Regions from separate parts of the Dongia sp. agr-C8 genome, predicted to be linked through region 2. Evidence: riboswitches for the same ligand, from Rfam matches in the RefSeq annotation. Region 2 holds a riboswitch; each other region holds the start of a gene.
The links. A riboswitch is a leader RNA that binds a small molecule or an ion and turns the genes downstream of it on or off. The one in region 2 is predicted to bind cobalamin.
Positions count from the first base shown of each region.

Region 1: linked by a shared signal. The riboswitch ahead of cobU (bifunctional adenosylcobinamide kinase/adenosylcobinamide-phosphate guanylyltransferase) and the one ahead of ACYQ4T_RS24790 (CbtB domain-containing protein) in region 2 are both predicted to bind cobalamin.
Region 3: linked by a shared signal. The riboswitch ahead of cobG (precorrin-3B synthase) and the one ahead of ACYQ4T_RS24790 (CbtB domain-containing protein) in region 2 are both predicted to bind cobalamin.

Region 1 covers NZ_BAAGHZ010000001.1:255,715-261,962, reverse strand. Annotated here, with positions in the region: gene cobN (cobaltochelatase subunit CobN) at 1-1,768, opposite strand, end outside; gene cobW (cobalamin biosynthesis protein CobW) at 1,770-2,801, opposite strand; gene cobU (bifunctional adenosylcobinamide kinase/adenosylcobinamide-phosphate guanylyltransferase) at 2,815-3,381, opposite strand; cobalamin riboswitch at 3,434-3,578, opposite strand; gene arsC (arsenate reductase (glutaredoxin)) at 3,651-3,995, opposite strand; gene moaD (molybdopterin converting factor subunit 1) at 4,029-4,280, shown strand; gene ACYQ4T_RS01225 (molybdenum cofactor biosynthesis protein MoaE) at 4,285-4,746, shown strand; gene ACYQ4T_RS01220 (TerC family protein) at 4,827-5,591, shown strand; gene ACYQ4T_RS01215 (branched-chain amino acid aminotransferase) at 5,648-6,248, opposite strand, start outside.
Region 2 covers NZ_BAAGHZ010000005.1:102,884-109,131, reverse strand. Annotated here, with positions in the region: gene uvrC (excinuclease ABC subunit UvrC) at 4-2,070, shown strand; gene pgsA (CDP-diacylglycerol--glycerol-3-phosphate 3-phosphatidyltransferase) at 2,155-2,727, shown strand; gene mobB (molybdopterin-guanine dinucleotide biosynthesis protein B) at 2,724-3,227, shown strand; gene ACYQ4T_RS24795 (CbtA family protein) at 3,261-4,028, opposite strand; gene ACYQ4T_RS24790 (CbtB domain-containing protein) at 4,041-4,232, opposite strand; cobalamin riboswitch at 4,275-4,506, opposite strand; gene ACYQ4T_RS24785 (hypothetical protein) at 4,574-4,897, opposite strand; cobalamin riboswitch at 4,930-5,158, opposite strand; gene ACYQ4T_RS24780 (DUF1289 domain-containing protein) at 5,224-6,159, shown strand; gene ACYQ4T_RS24775 (hypothetical protein) at 6,156-6,248, shown strand, end outside.
Region 3 covers NZ_BAAGHZ010000001.1:595,897-602,144, reverse strand. Annotated here, with positions in the region: gene ACYQ4T_RS02705 (precorrin-2 C(20)-methyltransferase) at 1-182, opposite strand, end outside; gene ACYQ4T_RS02700 (precorrin-8X methylmutase) at 184-813, opposite strand; gene cobG (precorrin-3B synthase) at 814-1,968, opposite strand; cobalamin riboswitch at 2,072-2,292, opposite strand; gene ACYQ4T_RS02690 (helix-turn-helix transcriptional regulator) at 2,332-3,423, opposite strand; gene ACYQ4T_RS02685 (Dabb family protein) at 3,694-3,984, shown strand; gene ACYQ4T_RS02680 (ribulokinase) at 4,052-5,629, opposite strand; gene ACYQ4T_RS02675 (L-ribulose-5-phosphate 4-epimerase) at 5,629-6,248, opposite strand, start outside.

The DNA.
Region 1 (6,248 bases), on a different contig from region 2:
TCCTGCGTTTCGCCTGGGTGCCCTCGCCCGGATCGTTCACGATGAAGGGATAGATCAGCGGCACCGGCCCCATCACCGCTTCGGGATAGCAGGCGGCGGAAAGCGCCAGCGACTTGCCCGGCAGCCATTCCAGATTGCCGTGCTTGCCCATGTTGACGATGGCATCGACGCCGGCGACGTCGCGCAGATAGGCGTAGAAGGCGAAATAGGCATGCGGCGGCACGAGATCGGGGTCGTGATAGCTGGAGACCGGATCGATATGGTAGCCGCGCGCCGGTTGGATGCCGATCAGGGTCGCGCCGAAGCCCTGCAACGGCAAGGCGAAATGACCATCGTCGCAATGCGGGTCGCTTTCCGGCTGGCCCCAGCGTGCAATGACCGCATGGCGGATCGCGGCCGGCAGGGTCGCAAAGAATTCCCGATACTCGGCGACGCCGAGCCGGGCCGAAGCCGCGCGCTTGTCCAGCAGGCGCGTGATCAGAGCATCGCCGTCGGCCGGGATATCCGCGATCGCATAGCCGGCGCGCCGCATCGCGCGCAGGAGATTGACCGTGCCGGCCGGCGTGTCGAGGCCGACGCCGTTGCCGATCCGGCCGTCGCGGTTCGGGTAGTTGGCCAGCACCACGGCGACGGTGCGCTCGCCCGCCGCTTTCTTCCGCAAGCGGATCCAGCGCTCGGCGAGGTCGACCACGAAAGCGACGCGGTCCTGGATCGGTTCGGGCGCCACGATGTTGCACTGGGTCGCGGCATCGTAGCGCGCCGCCGCCTTGAAGGAGATCGCGCGCGTCAGGATGCGGCCGTCGAGCTCCGGCAGGGCGGCCTGCATGGCGAGATCGCGTGGCGAGAGGCCGCGGGTGTTCTGTTCCCAATCGGAAGCGCTGCCGCTGGAGAGCACAACCTGCAGCACCGGGCAGTCGGCAACGTCGAAGGACGTCGCAAAATCCCCGCCGGGTTGCGAGACCGCGAAGCCGGTTGCGTTCAACACCAGGTCGGGCTTCGCCTCTGCAAACAAAGCGCCGATGAGATCGGCGGCGACGGCGTCTTTGAGACTGTTGACGAAGATCGGCAGGAGGTTGATGTCACGCCGGCCCAGCTCCGCGATCAGCGCGTCAATCGGCTTCAAGGTACCGGCTTGCATCAGCGCGCGGTAGAACACGATCGCCGCAACCGGCCGGCCGGCGTGCCAGTGCCGCTTGAGATCGGCCAGGCTGGTCACGGCCTCGCCCGGCCAATAGAGACCGGCTTTGAGCAGCGGCCGCGGCTCCAGCCATTCGGTAGCGCGGCCGATCAGGCCCGCCGCATGCAGCAACGCCTGCTGCGCATTCTCGATCCCGCCTTCGGTGAAGTAGCGCCAGAGCCGATGCGCTACTTGGGTGTCCAACGTGGTGAAATCGGCAAGCTCGGGATCCGGCTGATCGTCGCCTGGCAGCACCGCGAGCGGAATGTTGTTGTCGCGGCAGGTCGCGGAGATCTCTTCCAGCCCATAGGGCCAGTAGCGCCGCCCGCCGATCAGCCGCACGATCACCAGCTTGGCATGCCCGATGATGTTCTCGACATAGGCATCGACCGAGAGATGGTGCTGCAGCAGCAGCAGATTGGCGAGCCGCAGGCTCGGCTTCGGTTCCGGCAGCGCGGCATAGGCGGCGGCGAGGCAGGCGAGCTCGGTATCCGCCGCGGAGAGAATGACGATCTCACCCGGCGTCTGGCCGAGGTCGATCGCGCCTGATCCGTCGGAAATCTCGCCCGGCTTGGCCGCGAGGAGATGCATCTCAGCCCTTGACCGCCGCTTCGATCGCCGCGCGGTCGAGACCTTTGAGGCCGATCACCACCAGCCGGCCCCTGCGGGCCTCGTCCGAGCCCCAGGCGCGGTCATAGTAATGCTGGATGCGGCCGCCGACGCCTTGCAGCACCAGGCGCATGTCGCGCCCCGCCACGTCGAGGAAGCCCTTCACGCGCAGGATGTCATGGGTCGCGATCGCGGGCTTCAGGCGTGCCAGCAGCTCATCGGGTGTCTTCAAAATCGGCATGTCGATCTGGAAGCTCTCGAACTCGTCGTGGTCGTGATCCTCGCCTTCGAGCTCGTGGTGCGAGAAGCGGGTGTCGAGGTCGTCCTCCGCCGCGGCACCGAGGCCCAGCAGCACGTCGGGGTCGATCGCACCGTAGCTGGAGAGAACTAGCTTCGCCTTCCGCTTCATCTCGCGGTCGATCACGTCCTTCGCCGCCGTGCGATCGTCCGGCGACATCTGGTCGTTCTTGTTGAGGATGATGAGATCGGCGCTGTTGATCTGGTCCTCGAAGAGTTCCGCCAGCGGACTCTCGTGGTCGAAAGATTCGTCGGCGGCGCGCTGCGCCGCGACCGCTTCCGGATTGTCCGCGAAGCGGCCGGCCGCCGCGGCCGGGCCATCGACCACCGCGATCACGCCATCCACCGTCACCCGCGTCCGGACTTCCGGCCAGTTGAAGGCGCGGATCAGCGGCTTAGGCAATGCGAGGCCCGAGGTCTCGATCACGATATGCTCCGGCGGCTGCGGCCGGTCCAGGAGCGCGGTGATGGTCGGCAGGAAATCGTCGGCGACGGTGCAGCAGATGCAGCCGTTGGCCAGCTCGACGATATTCTCTTCCGGGCAATCCTCGATGCCGCAGCCCTTGACGATCTCGCCATCGACCCCGAGCTCGCCGAACTCGTTGATGATCAGCGCGATGCGCCGCCCGCGCGCATTGCGCAGCAGGTTCTGGATCAGGCTGGTCTTTCCGGCGCCGAGGAAGCCGGTCACGATGGTCGCGGGAATCTTGGTCGTCATCAGACTTCTCTTCTCACTTCAGTTTCATCGGGAGACCGGCGGTCACGAAAACGACGTGATCCGCCTTCTCCGCCAAACGTTGATGCAGGATGCCGGCGAGGTCGCGGAAGCGCCGGGCCAGCGCATTGTCCGGTACGATCCCCTGCCCGACTTCGTTCGAGACGAAGACCACCGGTCCGCCGCACTGGCCGAGCGCGGCGATCAAGCCGTCGATCTCGGCATCGACATTCCGCTCCTGCCCCAGCAGATTGCCGAGCCAGAGCGTCAGGCAATCCACCAGAACCGCCGCTCCCTGTTCCGTTTCGGCCTTCAAGGCACCGGCGAGGTCGAGCGGCTCCTCGACGGTCTTCCAATCCGAATCCCGGCGCTCGCGATGCGTCTTCACCCGCGCCGCCATCTCGTCGTCCAGCACCTCCGCGGTGGCGAGATAGGTGCGGCGCCCGGGATGGCGATCGACCAGGCCTTCGGCATAGCGGCTCTTTCCAGAGCGCGCCCCGCCCAGGACCAGGGTTACCGGCGGCAAGGGCGTGATCAGCCCGGACACGCCCAGCGACAGACTGGATGGTTGAGACTTCGACAAGGTGTTGCGCTCCTCCCGCCGAGGCGCCGACCGTTATAAAGAGCGTTCGCCGAGGTCTCCTGGCTCGACCGCCGGAACCCGCGCCTTCCCGGCCAGAACAGGGCCAGTGGCTTTCTCCGGGTCCGTTGCCCGAACGCGAAGGTCCAGGCGCAATCCTACAGTTGCGGGGGCAGCGCCGGCATCGGACCGGCTTCCCTCCCTGCGAACGGCCGGAAACTAGCAGGAAGCCCGGGGCGGTGCAGCAAAATCCGCCGTGGAGGTTAACGGGTTCAAACCGTCTCCCAGACCCGTTCCGGCGGCCGGGCGACGACCGCGCCCTTGGGCCCGACCACGATCGGCCGCTCGATCAGGACCGGGGTCTTGGCCATGGCCTTGATCAGAGCTTCATCGCTGGTCTTGTCGGTCAGTTTCAGGGCCTCGAAGGCCTCGCCTTTCTTGCGGAGAATGTCGCGCGGCCCCAGTTTCAGCTTCTTCAGCAGGGACTTGATTCCCGCTTCGTCCAGTGGGGTCTTCAGGTATTCGACCACCTTCGGCGCGTGGCCCTTTTCCTTCAGCCAGCCCAGCACCTTCTTGGAGGTGCTGCAATTCGGGTTATGGTAGATGGTGACGGCCATGGACCTTCCTCGCGCCCTTATTAAGTAGAGATCATGAAGCTGCTTTATTTCGCCTGGCTCCGCCAGAAGATCGGCAAGGCCGAAGAAACCCTCGACGTTCCCGCCCATGTGAAAGAGGTCGGGCAGCTGCTCGACTGGCTGGAGAGCCTCGGCCCCAATTACGCGACCGCGCTCAAGGAGCGCAAGGCCGTGAAGGTCGCGGTCAACCAGGACTATGTCGGCCTCAGCCATCCGGTCAAAGCCGGCGACGAGGTCGCCTTGTTCCCGCCGGTGACCGGCGGCTGAAGTCGTGACCGTCCGGGTCCAGACGCAGGATTTCGACATCGGCGCCGAGCTCCAAAAGCTCGCGGCCGGAAATCACCAGGTCGGCGGGGTCGCGAGCTTCGTCGGCCTAGTGCGCGACATCGCACCCGCAGGCTCCGGCGCCGCGAGCTCAATGACGCTTGAGCACTACCCCGGCATGACCGAGAAGCGCCTTGCCGAAATCGAGGCGGAGGCGCAGCGCCGCTGGCCCTTGTCGGCGACGCTGATCATCCACCGCTACGGGCGGCTGGAGCCGGGCGACCGGATCGTGCTGGTCGCGACCGCCTCCAGCCACCGCGAGGCGGCGCTGGAATCCTGCGCCTTCCTGATCGACTGGCTGAAGACCGAGGCACCGTTCTGGAAGCTGGAAGACGGCCCCGAAGGCGCCCGCTGGGTCGAGGCGAAGACCAGCGACGACGCCCGCAAGGCGGCCTGGCTCAAGAAGTAGCCGCCTCACAGCTTGAAATCTTCCTGACAAACCGCCAATTCTCCTATCCCTGAAACGGCCGACCGGGGCGACCGCTTCCCATGTCCGACACCATGCAGCTTTTGACGGATCCTGCCGTCATCCTCAGTTTCGTTACGCTTGCGGCCCTCGAGATCGTCCTCGGCATCGACAATCTGCTCTTCGTGCAGATCGTCGCCGGGCGCGTCTCGCCGGACAAACAGCGGCTGGCCCGGCGTCTCGGCCTTGCCTTGGCGCTGCTGACACGGTTGGCGCTGCTGGCCTCGATCTCCTGGGTAGCCGGACTGAAAGAGCCGATCCTGACCGTCGACTGGTTCGGGCCGGAGAACACGTACGACCTCTCCTGGCGCGACATCATCCTGCTGGGCGGTGGCTTGTTCCTGCTGGCGAAGTCCACCACAGAGATCCACCACAACATCGACGTCGCGCACGAGGAAGAAGGGGAGAAGAAGACCTATCTCACCCTCGCATCTGCCGTGGTGCAGATCGCGATCCTGGACATCGTCTTCTCGCTGGACAGCGTCATCACCGCGGTCGGCATGTCGGATCACCTGGAGGTGATGGTGGCCGCGGTCGTGACGGCGATGATCGTGATGATCGCGGCAGCGAATGCGGTCGGCGATTTCGTGGACAAGCATCCTTCGGTGAAGATGCTCTGCCTCGCCTTCCTGCTGCTGATCGGCGTGGCGCTGCTCGGCGAAGGCCTGCACTTCCACATCCCGAAGGGCTACCTCTACTTCGCCATCGCCTTCTCGGCCGGCGTCGAGGGATTGAACCTCTGGGCCCGCGCCCGCAAGGAAGCGGCGAAAAAGCGGGCAGCCGCCTAAAAGAAAACCCCGCTCCCTCGGCCCGAGGGAGCGGGGTTTGACTTTGTACGGACCGCTTAAGCCGCCGCGCTGTTCTGATGCGCGCGCACTTCCTTCAGATAGTCCTCGCGCAGCTGGCGGGTGACCGGGCCGACCTTGAACTTGTAGTCGCCGACCTGGCCGACGGGCGTCACTTCCGCGGCGGTGCCGACCAGGAAGACCTCCTCGGTCTTGGCAAGCTCGTCCGGCATGATCGCGCGCTCGACCACCTTCAGCTGGCGGCGGCGGGCGAGATCCATCACGGTCTGCCGGGTGATGCCGTTCAGGAAGCAGTCCGGCGTCGGCGTGTGCACTTCGCCGTTCTGCACCAGGAAGACATTGGCGCCCGTGGCCTCGGCAAGTTGTCCGCGATAGTCGATCATCATCGCGTCCTGATAGCCTTCCGCCTCGGCCTCGTGCTTCGAGATCGTGCAGATCATGTAGAGACCGGCGGCCTTGGAAGCGGTCGGTGCCGTGTTCGGCGCCGGGCGCTGGTACTTCGCCCATTTCAAGCGGATGCCCTTCTCCAGCAGCTCCGGCGAGAAATAGGCGGGCCATTGCCACATCGCGATCGCGCAGTGGATCGTGTTCTGCTGCGCGGCGACGCCCATCATCTCGCTGCCGCGCCAGGCCAGCGGC
Region 2 (6,248 bases):
AGCATGAGCACCGATTGGACCGAAACGGAATCGCCTGAAGATTCAACGGAAGCGCCGCGCGCCGCGCGCGGGCGGCTGTCCCAAGGCGCCGGCGTGATCCGCGAGAAGGTCAAAACCTTGCCGAACAGCCCCGGCGTCTATCGCATGATGAATGCGAAAGGCGACGTTCTCTATGTCGGCAAGGCGCGCGACCTGAAGAAGCGCGTGACGGCGTATACCCAGCCGTATCGTCAGGCCAATCGCATTCAACGGATGATCTCCGAAACCGCGGCGATGGAGTTCGTCACCACCCATACCGAGGTGGAAGCGCTGCTGCTGGAAGCGAACCTGATCAAGCGCTACATGCCGCGCTACAACGTGCTGCTGCGCGACGACAAGAGCTTCCCCTATATCTTGATCACCGGCGATCATCCGGCGCCACAACTTGCGAAGCATCGCGGCGCGCGCAACCGGCCGGGCGAGTATTTCGGACCCTTCGCCTCCGCCGGCGCGGTCAACCGCACCATCGTCGCGTTGCAGCGCGCCTTCCTGCTGCGGCCCTGCTCGGATTCGATCTTCGCCAGCCGGACCCGCCCCTGTCTGCAATTCCAGATCAAGCGCTGCTCGGCGCCCTGCGTCGGCCGGATCACCGAGGCCGACTACCAAGGCCTGGTCCAGGAGGCGCATGCCTTCCTCACCGGCAAGAGCGATGCGGTGAAGCTGCGTCTCTCGTCCGAGATGCAGCAGGCTTCGGATGCGCTGGAGTTCGAGAAGGCGGCGCGGCTCCGGGATCGGATTCAGGCCCTGGCGGCGATCCAGAGCCGCCAGGACATCAACCTGGAGAATGTGGAAGAGGCCGACATCATCGCCGCGCATCAGGAGGAGTCCGGCCATAGCTGCGTGCAGGTCTTCTTCTTCCGCAACAACAGCAACTACGGCAGCCGCGCCTATTTCCCGGCCCATGACCGCCAGGCCGAGGTGAAGGACATCCTCGCCGCCTTCATGGGCCAGTTCTATGAGAACAAGACGCCGCCGAAGCTGATCCTGGTCAACGAGATCCCGGCCGAGGCGGAGCTGCTGACCGAGGCGCTCACCCTGCGCGCCGGCCGCAAGGTCGAGATCCTGGCGCCGCAGCGCGGCGACAAGCGCAAGGCGCTCGACCATGCGCTGCTGAACGCCAAGGATGCGCTGACCCGCCGGATGGCGGAATCCGCCTCGCAGACCCGGCTGCTCGCGGCGCTGGCCGAGCTGTTCAAGATGGAACAGCCGCCGAAGCGGATCGAGGTCTACGACAACAGCCATATTTCCGGCACCAATCCCTATGGCGCGATGATCGTCGCCGGGCCGGAAGGCTTCATGAAGAACCAGTATCGCAAATACTCGATCCGCGACGTGACGCGGAAAGAGGCGGAAGACGACGCCGAGACGCCGGCACCGGACGGCTTGAGTGAGGCGCCGATGCCGGCCTTCGAGGTCGAGCCCAATGCCTCGCTGGAGCAGGTGATCGAGACCATCGATCCCGCGCGGCCGCCGGTGACCCGTGAATCCGTTCAGGCGGGCGACGATTACGCGATGATGCGCCAGGTGCTGACCCGCCGCTTCAACCGCGCGCTGAAAGAGGATCCCGACCGCGACAAGGGCCTCTGGCCGGACCTGGTGCTGATCGACGGCGGCCAGGGCCAGCTCAACACCGCGATGCAGGTTCTGGCCGATCTCGGCATCGGCGACGTTTGCGTGGCCTCGATCGCCAAGGGGCCGGACCGCAATGCCGGGCGCGAGCGCTTCTTCATGCCGGGCCGCGAGCCGTTCAGCCTCGATCCCAAGAGCCCGGTACTCTACTTCCTGCAGCGCCTGCGCGACGAGGCGCACCGCTTCGTGATCGGCGCGCACCGGGCCAAGCGCTCCAAGGAGATCCGGCATTCGATACTGGACGACGTCCCGGGGATCGGCGCCAAGCGGAAGAAGGCCCTGCTGTTGCATTTCGGCTCGGCCCGGGCGGTTTCCCAGGCCGGGCTGTCGGACCTCTCGGCGGTGCCGGGGGTTTCCGAGGCGGTGGCGAAGAAGATCTACGACCACTTCCATGGCGGATAATTCGCCGCATTTCCGCCCTGTGACAGGGCGAAGCCGACCTGCTATTTTCTCCCGGAACCGAGAAGAAGACGTGCGCCAAGCACCATGACGAACATCGCCAATATCCTCACGCTGTCGCGGATCGCCGCGATCCCGCTGATCGCGGCCCTGCTGTTCTTCGACCAGCCGTGGCTGCGCTGGATCGCCTTCATCCTCTATGCGGTCGCCTGTATCACCGATTTCTTCGACGGTTATATCGCCCGGCGGATGGACCAGGTCTCGGCGCTCGGCCGCTTCCTCGACCCGATCGCCGACAAGCTGGTGGTGGCGGCGATCCTGATGTCGATGACCGCCCATGGCCAGATCTCCGGTTGGGTCGTTCTGCCGGCCCTGATCATCCTCTGCCGCGAGATCCTGGTCTCCGGCCTGCGCGAGTACCTGGCCGAGCTGAAGGTTCGCCTGCCGGTCTCGATGATGGCGAAGTGGAAGACGACGATGCAGATGGTCGCCGTCGGCTTCCTGATCGTCGGCGACGTGATGCCGGGCTGGCCGGTCCAGCTCATCGGCGAAGCCCTGATGTGGCTGGCCGCGGCGCTGACCCTGGTCACTGGCTATGATTATTTCCGGGTCGGCATCAAGCACATGGCCGAAGACGACCGCGCGGACGCGAAGAAGTGAAGGTCCTAGGCCTGGCGGGCTGGAGCGGGGCAGGCAAGACCACCCTGCTGGCCAAGCTGATCCCCGAGCTGATCCGGCGCGGCATCACCGTCTCCACCATGAAGCACGCGCATCACGCCTTCGACGTCGACACGCCGGGCAAGGACTCCTATGTCCACCGCGAGGCCGGCGCCACCGAGGTGCTGGTCGCTTCCGCCAACCGCTGGGCGCTGATGCACGAGCACCGCGGCGCGCCGGAGCCGGACTCGAGAGAACTCATGAAGCATATGAGTGAGGTCGACCTCCTGCTGGTCGAGGGCTTCAAGCGCGAAGGCCACGACAAGCTGGAGATCTGGCGCGAGGCCAACGGCAAGCCGCTGCTGGCCGCCGAAGACCCGAACATCGTCGCCGTGCTGGTGGACGGGCCGAAGCCGGAGACGAGGCTGCCGGTGATCGACCTCAACGACATCGGCGCGATCGCCGATTTCGTGATGCGGCATTGCGGCTTCGAAAAGGCGTAAGCCCCGACACCAAGTGCCGGGGCTTACCCGCGATCAGGCCGCCGGCGCGACGAACCGCTTGTAGCAGTAGCCGCTGAGCGCGCCGAGGACGGCCCAGAACAGCAGCTGGGCGATCATCGTGGCGGCGAGGAAGCGATGGGCCAAGGCTTCCGGCGCCGCCGAGGCGTATTCCTCCGGCTGCGGCGCGCCGATCGCATGCGGCACCACCATCATGGCCAAGGCGACCACGACCCAGAGCGGCTTCGGCTCCCGGACATAGAACAGCAGGCCCAGACCGCCTGCCGTCAGCACCGCGGTCGCGACCCACCAGATCTGCCGTGCCGTGAGATCCGCCACGGCGCTGCCGGGCAGCTCCGGGGGCAGGCCGATGCTGGGGGCCAGAATGAAGACCGCGAAGCCGCCGAGACCCCAATAGACGCCCTGGCGCCAATCGATCGCCCGGCCGGAGACCGCATAGACGGCGATCAGCAGCAGCGCGAAGCCGATGCCGGTCAGCAGATCGGCCAAGGCGGTGAAAGCGGTGCGTTCGAACCCGTCCCGCGGCTCCCACGCGTCGCCGTCATGCGCATGGCCCTCGGCGGCATGATTCGCGGCGGCATGATCGTGGTCCTGCGCTTCCGCCGTCGCTGCGGTATTCGCCGCGGCGCCGGCAGCGGGTGCCGGCGCCTCGGCAGCTTTCTCGAAGACCTCGGCCTGGAGGATGACGGGGACTGTCGTCACGTTGTGCACCAGCGTGACGAAGAGCCCGGACAATAGTCCGGCGCTCGCGGCTGCGATGAACAGCCGCCGAAACATCTGCATGTGACTAGCCCCTTAGTGGCAGGGGAAGCCGTTGGAATGGCGGGTATCGTGGGCCGCGTTATGCGCCGCCGCGATATGCGAGAAGCCAACGCCCCAGATCATGAACACGCCGAGGAAGGCGGCCATGCTGGCGGCGATCAGGGTCTTCGAGCGGGTCGCGGAGATCGTGGCGGTGTTGGTGCGGGTCTGCGTGGTCGTGGTCATCGAAAGTCTCCTATCTGGCGCGACATCCCCGTCGCGCGGTTGCAGGTCTCACTCCCGATGGCAGGTTTCCTGACTCGCGGGTCTCCGCCTTGCGCCGACCTTCCCGGCCCCTCTTGAATCTAAGGGTCCTCCAGTGGTCATAAGTGACGCTCGGCTCGCCGCTGACAGTTGCGGGGGCAGCCACGGCATTGGCCCCTTCTGGGTCGTCCGCACCGTGTTCCCTTTTAAGCCCCTGGACTTCATCCGTCGGGGCACCATCGCCGCGAATTATAGGGATTCGGCCTATAAAGCGTCAATCCGGCGCGAAGGCCGGAACTTGGCGCGGCAGCGACTCAATCGGTTCAGTTCGCGCCGCATTGCGGCGCCGGCGGCTCTGTTCGCGCCGCATGGCGGCGCCGGGTCCGCGGGATGGCGGCGAGGCGGGCGCGGTCGGCCCGGCCCATCTCGCCGATCAGCGCCTGGGCGAAATCGGAGAAGGGCTCGCCTTCCCCGCGCGACTGCCGCCCGATCAGCACCTGCGCGGCCAGCGCCGGGTCGATCTCCGGCGGCAGGTCGAGCACCCAGCGCAGGACGTCGAGGCGCAGTGCGCCGTTGTTCTTGGTCGATGCGGTGAACAGCGCCGCCAGGCTGTCGGCGGAACGCTCGAGCAGTGATGCGCGGATCATGGTTTCTTTCTCCGGACGCCCCGCCGGCAAGAAGGGTTGCACAGGTGATGGCAGGTCTCCTGGCTCGCGGTCTTGGCCGACATCCGCCTTCCCGAGTCTTCGCTCAGTGGCTGCGGCCCAGGTCTTGAACGCTGAGCCGCGTGGATGTTCGACGAACTGCTTACAGTTGCGGGGGCAGCCACGGCATCGCACCGTGTTCCCTATTATCCTCGCGCCAAGGTCATCCCCTTGTCGCGAGGAACCATCGGCGCTCTTGGTAGAGAGACGCGGCCTGCCGGTCAAGATGCGACTCGCGGGCCGGCTTATCAGGCGCTAGGCTGCGCGCCATGAATACCGAGGTCCGACCGATCGGCTCGCCCTGCACCGGCATCTGCACGCTCGACGACGTGAGCGGCTATTGTCTCGGCTGCGCGCGTTCGTCGGCCGAGATCGGCGAATGGTCGAAGGCGGGCAACGAGCGGAAGCGCGCGATCTGGGCCGCGCTGCCGCCGCGCATCGTGCAACTCGGCATCGCCGTCACGCGGCTCCCTTGGCTGCCCGACGAAGTTGCCGGCTTCATCGCCGACACGCTGGTCCGGCGCAGCGGCACCTGGGTGGCCGGCTGCCACGGCGCGAGCGCGGCGTTCATGTTCGACGCCGAGGAGCCGGCCGAAGTCTCGGTCGAGACCGAGCTGCGCGCGGTCACCGCGCGCGGTGCCCTGCGCTTCACGCCGCGCGGCGATCTCCGCGCGCTGCAATGGCGCGATGCAAGCGTCGCGGGCGGGGTGCGGGCGATCCTCGTCGTCATCCCGCGCCCGCGCAACGTTTCCGCGCCGGGATTGCTGCTGACCGATTGCGGTCCCGATGCGGCGGCGATCCAGCCCGCGCATCGCGGCGAGACCTTGTTCGATCTCGGCCTGGGCCGCGATCACATGCGCTTCCTCCTGCGCAGCGCCGATCCGGCGCTCGACGCGGTGCTGCGCGGTGCGACCGGGCTGCCGCCCGAGGCCGTGCTGCGGCGCTGCGGCGGAACCCTGCTGCAGCACAACCCGACCCGCGTGGTCGAAACCCCGCTCGGCCGGATCGAAGTGATGACGCCGATCCCGGCACCCGGCGGCCAGTCGCCGGACGGGCCGCATGCCCATCTGCTGCCCGGGGAGCTCGCCTTGCGGCGCGCGACGCCGGCAGAGGTCGACCTGCCCGAGGCCTATACACTCTGCGCCACCTTCTACCCGTGCAACCCGCCGCAAGACGCTCCCCGCCCCGGGGCCTGCCGCGCATGATCGCACGGTTTCGCCATCACCGGTTTGCGATCGGCCTGATCGCCGCCTATGCGCTGCTGCTGAGCACGCTGCTGCCCGCCTTCGCGGCG
Region 3 (6,248 bases), on a different contig from region 2:
TCCATCGAATACTCGACAGCGTCGGGCGCAAGGATGCCGTCCACGATCTGCCGCGCATGGCCCAGCCGGCCTTCCTTGCAGAAATAGGCGACATGCCGCGCGGCGCGCACCAGGCGGTCGGCACGCACGCTCATCAATTCCGGATCGCCCGGGCCGAGGCCGACGCAGATCACCTTGCCCATTCTATTCCTTCCAGCTGGCGAGGGCGTTGACGGCGGCGGCGGTGATCGCCGAGCCGCCGAGGCGGCCCTTCACCACCAGCGCCGGCACCACGTCGGCCGCGATCAGCGCCGCTTTCGATTCCGCCGCGCCGACGAATCCCACCGGGCAGCCGATGATCGCCGCCGGCCGCGGGCAGGCCGGGTCTTCCAGCATGTTCAGGAGATGAAACAGCGCGGTCGGCGCATTGCCGATCGCGACCAGCGCACCCTTGAGATGCGGGCGCCAGAGTTCCAGCGCCGCGGCCGAGCGCGTGTTGCCCATGTCGCGCGCGAGGTCCGGCACGCGCGGGTCCTGCAAGGTGCAGATCACCGCGTTGTCGGCGGGCAGCCGCGCGCGGGTGATGCCTTCGGAGATCATCCGCGCGTCGCAGAGGATCGGCGCGCCGGCGGCGAGCGCCGCCCGGGCCGTCGCCGCCATGCCGGGCGTGAAGTGGACGTCGCGCTCCAACCCCACCAGCCCGGCGGCATGGATCATCCGCACGACCACCGGCTCTTCGTCCTTGGAGAAGCGCGCGAGGTCGGCTTCGGCGCGGATGGTGGCGAAGCTCTGGGCGTAGATCTTTGCTCCGTCTTTTTCGTAGGCGTGGGGCATTCAGGCTCGCAGGATTCCATGCAGCTTCAGGATGTCGTCCGGCGTCAGGCCCCGGCGTTCGGGGGGATCGCCGGGCCGACCGTAGCGGATCAGGTCGAACCGATCTGGACCGGTTGCGACAAGTGTCAGGTCGACAGCGCCGGAACTGGCGCAGCCCTTGGCGCAGCCGGAGATATGCAGGCGCGCCCCCTCCGGCAGGAACGGCGCCAGCGCCCGGGCCAGCGGCCGGGTCTCGGCGAGGCCCTGCAGGCAGGTCGGCGCCCCGGTGCAGGCCTCCAGCCGCAGCCGTGGGTCGCCGGCATCACGGATCAGGCCGGGCAGATCCGTAAGCGTCGTCGCGCCTTCGATCAGCAGCATCCGCCAGGGCGTCAGCCGCAGCGGTCCCAGCGCGGCCAGGGCGGCGAGCGTCTCCGCATCGATCCGTCCGAACTCGACCGCCACCAGCGCGCCTTGTGCACAGAGGCCGGGGCCCGGGCGCGGCGCCGGTTCGGCCGCCGGGTTTTGCCGCCAAGCCGCGGGCAGGTCAGCGCCGGCGGCGAGATGGCGGGCCATGCGGCCGCGCTGCTGCTGCACGCCGCCGCTTTCGAGGAACCAGCGCGCGAAGGCCAATGCTGTCTCCGCCGCTGCGTCGCGCGTAACCGTGCAACCGAAGGAGATGGAGTCGGCGCGGCAGATCAAGCCGTCGCGGCCCCGCTCGATGCGAATGTCCGCGGAGGTGCCCGCGAGCACCGGCCGCGGCCCGCAATCGACCGCAAAGCCGAACTTGCCGGGGAGAGTCGGCGCATCCTCGGAAGCGAGGAGCGCGGTCAGCTTGCGCGTGATGACGGCGCTGTCGTCATCCGCTGCCCAGAACGGCGTGACCACGATGTTGCGCTGCGCCTCGGCTTGGGCGGAGAGATCGATCAGGTCGAGCGCTTGCAGCGCCTCGACCAACGGACGGTGCGTTTCCGGCCTGACGCCGCGGAGCTGCAGGTTGGCGCGCGACGAGAGATCGATCTGCCCATTGCCATGCGCGGCGGCGAGGGCCGCGATCCGGCGCGCCTGTTCGGTGGTCAGGCGGCCGAGCGGCGGGCGCAGCCGCACCACCAATCCGTCGCCGGATTGCATCGGCCGCAGCGCGCCGGGACACCAACCATAGATCCGCGGATCGTTCATCGCCCTTCCGGTCGAGACGCCTTTCTTGTTTCGGCGGAAGGGGGGACGGCCGGGGGATGCGGTAAAGCATCGTCCTAAGCCGGCCGCGAAAAACCCCGTTCGCCCGTGACATCTTGCGCTGGCAGGTCTCCCGGCTTGCGGATTTCGAGCCTCGGCTCTACGGTCCCGCCGCCTTCCCGGCCGAACGGCCAGTGGCAGTGGCGGACCTCTCCGGTCACGGTCGCGGGGGCGGCTGCGCTTCGGCACCCTCGGCGCCTATCGCATTCCCTTTTCACCTGCCCCTTTCAATCGATCGGGACAGGAACCAGCGCCCGTAACTGAGGCCGGGCGGGTCGCCTTGTCAAGCGGAGGAACCGCCGCAGCTCAGACGTGGGCGAGCAGCGCGACGAGCTCGGCCTGGCGGGAGGCGCCGGTCTTCTGCAGGGCGTCTTTCAGATAGCTGCGGGCGGTGCTGGGCTGGATCTTGAGTTGCGTGGCGATCGCTTCAATATCGAAGCCTTCGGCCAGCAACGCCGCCACGTGCGCTTCCCGCTCGGTCAGGCCATAGGCGCTCCGGATCCAGGCGAGGTCGGGGCGGAGCGCCGCCGGATCGCGATCGCGCTCGATCAGCAACGCCAGCGCCGTGGCCGAGGCGAAGACATCGCGGGCCCGGCCCGGCACCGGATGGACCTGCAGCAAATAGCGCCGGCCCTCGGGATCGGTAAGCGCCGCGACCCCCAGCCGTCCCGGCCGGGAAACCGCATTGGCCACCGCGCGGTCGACCGAGAGCTGCGACACCCGATCGCCCGCCACCAGACGCCGGCGCAGGATCCGCAGCGGCGCGGCCGGATCGCCCTCGCCGGCCGATTGGCCGGGCAGCACGCGGCCCCAGGAATCCAGCTCGATGATCGCGCCGCCGCGCCGGCCGAGCATCCAAGCCATGCCGCGCGCCTCGGCGTCGAGCACGCCCTTGGCGATGCGGGCGACGGCATGGAGCTCCGGCAGTACGCTGTCGAGCAGCGCGCGCTCTTCCGGCTGAAAGGGCCCAAGCTCGACGCGCCGCTTCAGGCTCAGCTCGACATATTCATCCGGACCGGGCGCCAGCACGGTGTTGGCATGCCAGAACACGCCGTTCGGGCGTAGAAACTCCTGGTAGAACGGGTCGCGCGCCAGCTCCTCGGCGGCATAGTCGTCCTGGTCGATGCGGAAACCAACGTAATGCGTGCCGACCCGCTGATAGCGCGAGTTTGGCGGCGCGCGGCCGGCGGCGAAATCGGCAACCGCGCGCGCGGCTTCAGGGGTCACGATCGCCGTGACCATCTTGCGCGCCTCATTCCGCATCAGCACGGCGTCGCGGGCACCCGCCGCCATCGCGAAGTGCCCCAGCGCTTCTTCCCAGCCCGCCGCCAGGATCGCAGCAGAGACCAGGTCATCGACGCCCGCCCGGATGCCATCGATCGAAAGCATCGTGCGCATCTTGCGCCTCTGGAAATCAACCGGCGGCCGCACATTGCCATATGGCATGGGCAACCGCGCCCCGACCGGAGCATGGTGCCTGAGTTGCGGGATTTGCGCGACACTTTTAGTCGCGTTAACCATGGCACTGGGGTATGTGCCCGTGGAGTGTGAGGCGCCCTTTCTTCCTCTTGCCATGGTTGGGATTCGGAGAAAGGCAGCGGCCCTTTCGCCGCCTTCGCGTTCCGGGTAGAACATCCGCCACAATAAGGTCACAGGGGAAACGAACCGATGATCCGGCACACCGTCGTCTTCACCTTGAAACATCCCCGGGACTCCGCCGAGGAGAAGAAGTTCCTGGCCGATGCCATGATCCTCAGCAAGATCCCGACGGTGCGGAAATTCGAGCAGCTGAAGCAGGTGAGCCGCAAGAACGACTACAAGTTCGGCTTCTCCATGGAGTTCGAGGACCAGACCGGCTACGACACTTACGACCAGCACCCCGACCATGTCGCCTTCGTGCGTGATCGCTGGAAGAAAGAAGTGATCGACTTCCTGGAGATCGACTACACGCCCCTGTAGGGACGAGCGGCCTGCGCCAGCGGCGGTGCTTCAAAAGGCTGCACCCGTCTAAAGCTCCGCGCGGTGGTCAACCTGCGGCTTGAGCGGCGCCGAGTTGTTTCAAGTATGGCAGGATCTCGCCCAAGTTCTGCGCCGGCTGGCCGGACCCGAAGGCGAAATAGGCCTGCCTGAACATTCCATAGAGCCGGTCGTAGACCGCGCGGCGCTCGGGGCGCGGCTGGATGGTCTTGAACGGCAGGCAGAGTGCGGCCTGCGCGGCGGCGACGTCGGGATAGAAGCCGGCGGCGAGGCCGGCGAAGATGCCGGCGCCGAAGCCGGTCGGGATGCCGTCCGGCACCAGGACCGGCTTGCCGAGCACGTCGGCGTAGACCTGGTTCAGCACCGCGTTCTTCTGCGGGATGCCGCCGCCGTTGATGATGCGTTCGATCGGCACGCCGTTCTCCGCCATGCGCTCGAGGATCAGGCGGGTGTGGAAGGAGGTGCCCTCGATCGCGGCGAAGAGCTCATCCTGCGCGGTGTGCAGCAGGTTCCAGCCGAGTGTCACACCGCCCAGATCGGATTTCACCAGCACCGTGCGGTCGCCGTTGTCCCAGGTGAGGCGCAGCAGTCCCTTCCCGCCCGGGCCGTAGCGGTCGAGGTCCCTGCCGAGTTCTTCCAGCGGGACATGCGCACGCCGTGCAATGGCGTCGAAGATGTCGCCGGTCGCCGAGAGTCCAGCCTCGATGCCGATGAGATCGGGCGCGACGCTGCCGGGGACGATGCCGCACAAGCCCGGGATGAGGCCCACTTCCCTGGCGATGGCGATGATGCAGGTCGAAGTGCCCACGACATTGACCACGTCGCCGATGCGGCAGCCGGCGCCGAGCGCATCCCAATGCGCGTCGAAGCCGCCGACCGCCACTGGGATGCCGGCCGGGATGCCGAGACGCCCGGCCCAGAACGGAGACAGCCGCCCGGCGATCCTGTCACAGGTCTGGTAGTCGCCGCCGAGCTTGGCGCGGATGCCGTCGAACAGCGGATCGACCGCGGAGAGGAATTCCTGCGACGGCAGGCCTTGCCAGCGCGGGTTCCACATCCATTTATGGCCCATGGCGCAGATGCTGCGCGTCAGCCGCGCGGGATCGGTGACGCCGGTGAGCGTGGCGGCAACCATGTCGCAATGCTCGACCGCGGTCACCAGCCGGCCGCGGTCGTTGGGGTTGTGGCGCAGCCAATGCAGCAGCTTGGCGAAGCCCCATTCATGCGAGTAGACGCCGCCGCACCAGTCGATCGCCTCCAGGCCCTGTCGGTGCGCGAGCTCGGTGATCTCCTCGGCTTCCGCCTTGGCGCGGTGATCGCACCAGAGATAGTAGTCGCCGAGCGGCCGCATTCCCTCGCCCAGCATCAACACGCTGGAGCCGGTGGTGTCCGCCGCCAGCGCCACGATATCCGGGCCGGCGACGCCGCTGTCCTTCAGCGCGGTCTGCAGCGCGCGGGTGAGCGCCGCCATATGGTCGCCGTGGGACTGGGTGGCGAAATCGGGATCGCTGGCGCGCCGGTGCAGCGGATAATCGGCGACCGCGTGCCCCAGGCGGCAGCCGGTCTCGTCGAACAGGGTCACGCGGACGCTGAGCGTGCCGAAGTCGATGCCGGCGACCGCGCGCATCAGCTCTTCTGGCCGTAGGTCGCCCCGGCCCCGTGCTTGCGGAAGTAGTGCCGGTCGAGCAAAGCCTGGGAGACGCCGGCGGCATCCGGCCGCAGCGCCAGGGTGTTCAGTGCCATGCGCGCGACGTATTCGAGCGTGACGGCGTTGTGCACGGCATCGGATGCGTCACGGCCCCAGGTGAAGGGGCCATGGCCGGCGACCAGAACGGCCGGTACCTCGAGCGGGTCCTTGTTGCCGAAGGCCTCGACGATCACCACGCCGGTATTGCCGACATAGTCGCCGCCGATCTCGCCGTCGGTGAGCGGGCGAGTGATCGGCACGGGCCCGTGGAAATAGTCGGCATGGGTGGTGCCGAGCGCCGGGATCGGCCGTCCCGCCTGGGCCCAGGTGGTGGCGAACTCGGAATGGGAATGCACCACGCCGCCGACCGCGCCGAAGGCCCGGTAGAGTTTCAGATGGGTGCCGAGGTCGGAGGACGGATTCAATCTGCCCTCGACAACCTTGCCGTCGAGGTCGGTCAGCACGATGTCGGCCGCCGTCATGCTGTCGTAGCGCACGCCGCTCGGTTTGATGGCGACGATGCCGGCGGCGCGGTCGATGCCGCTGACATTGCCGAAGG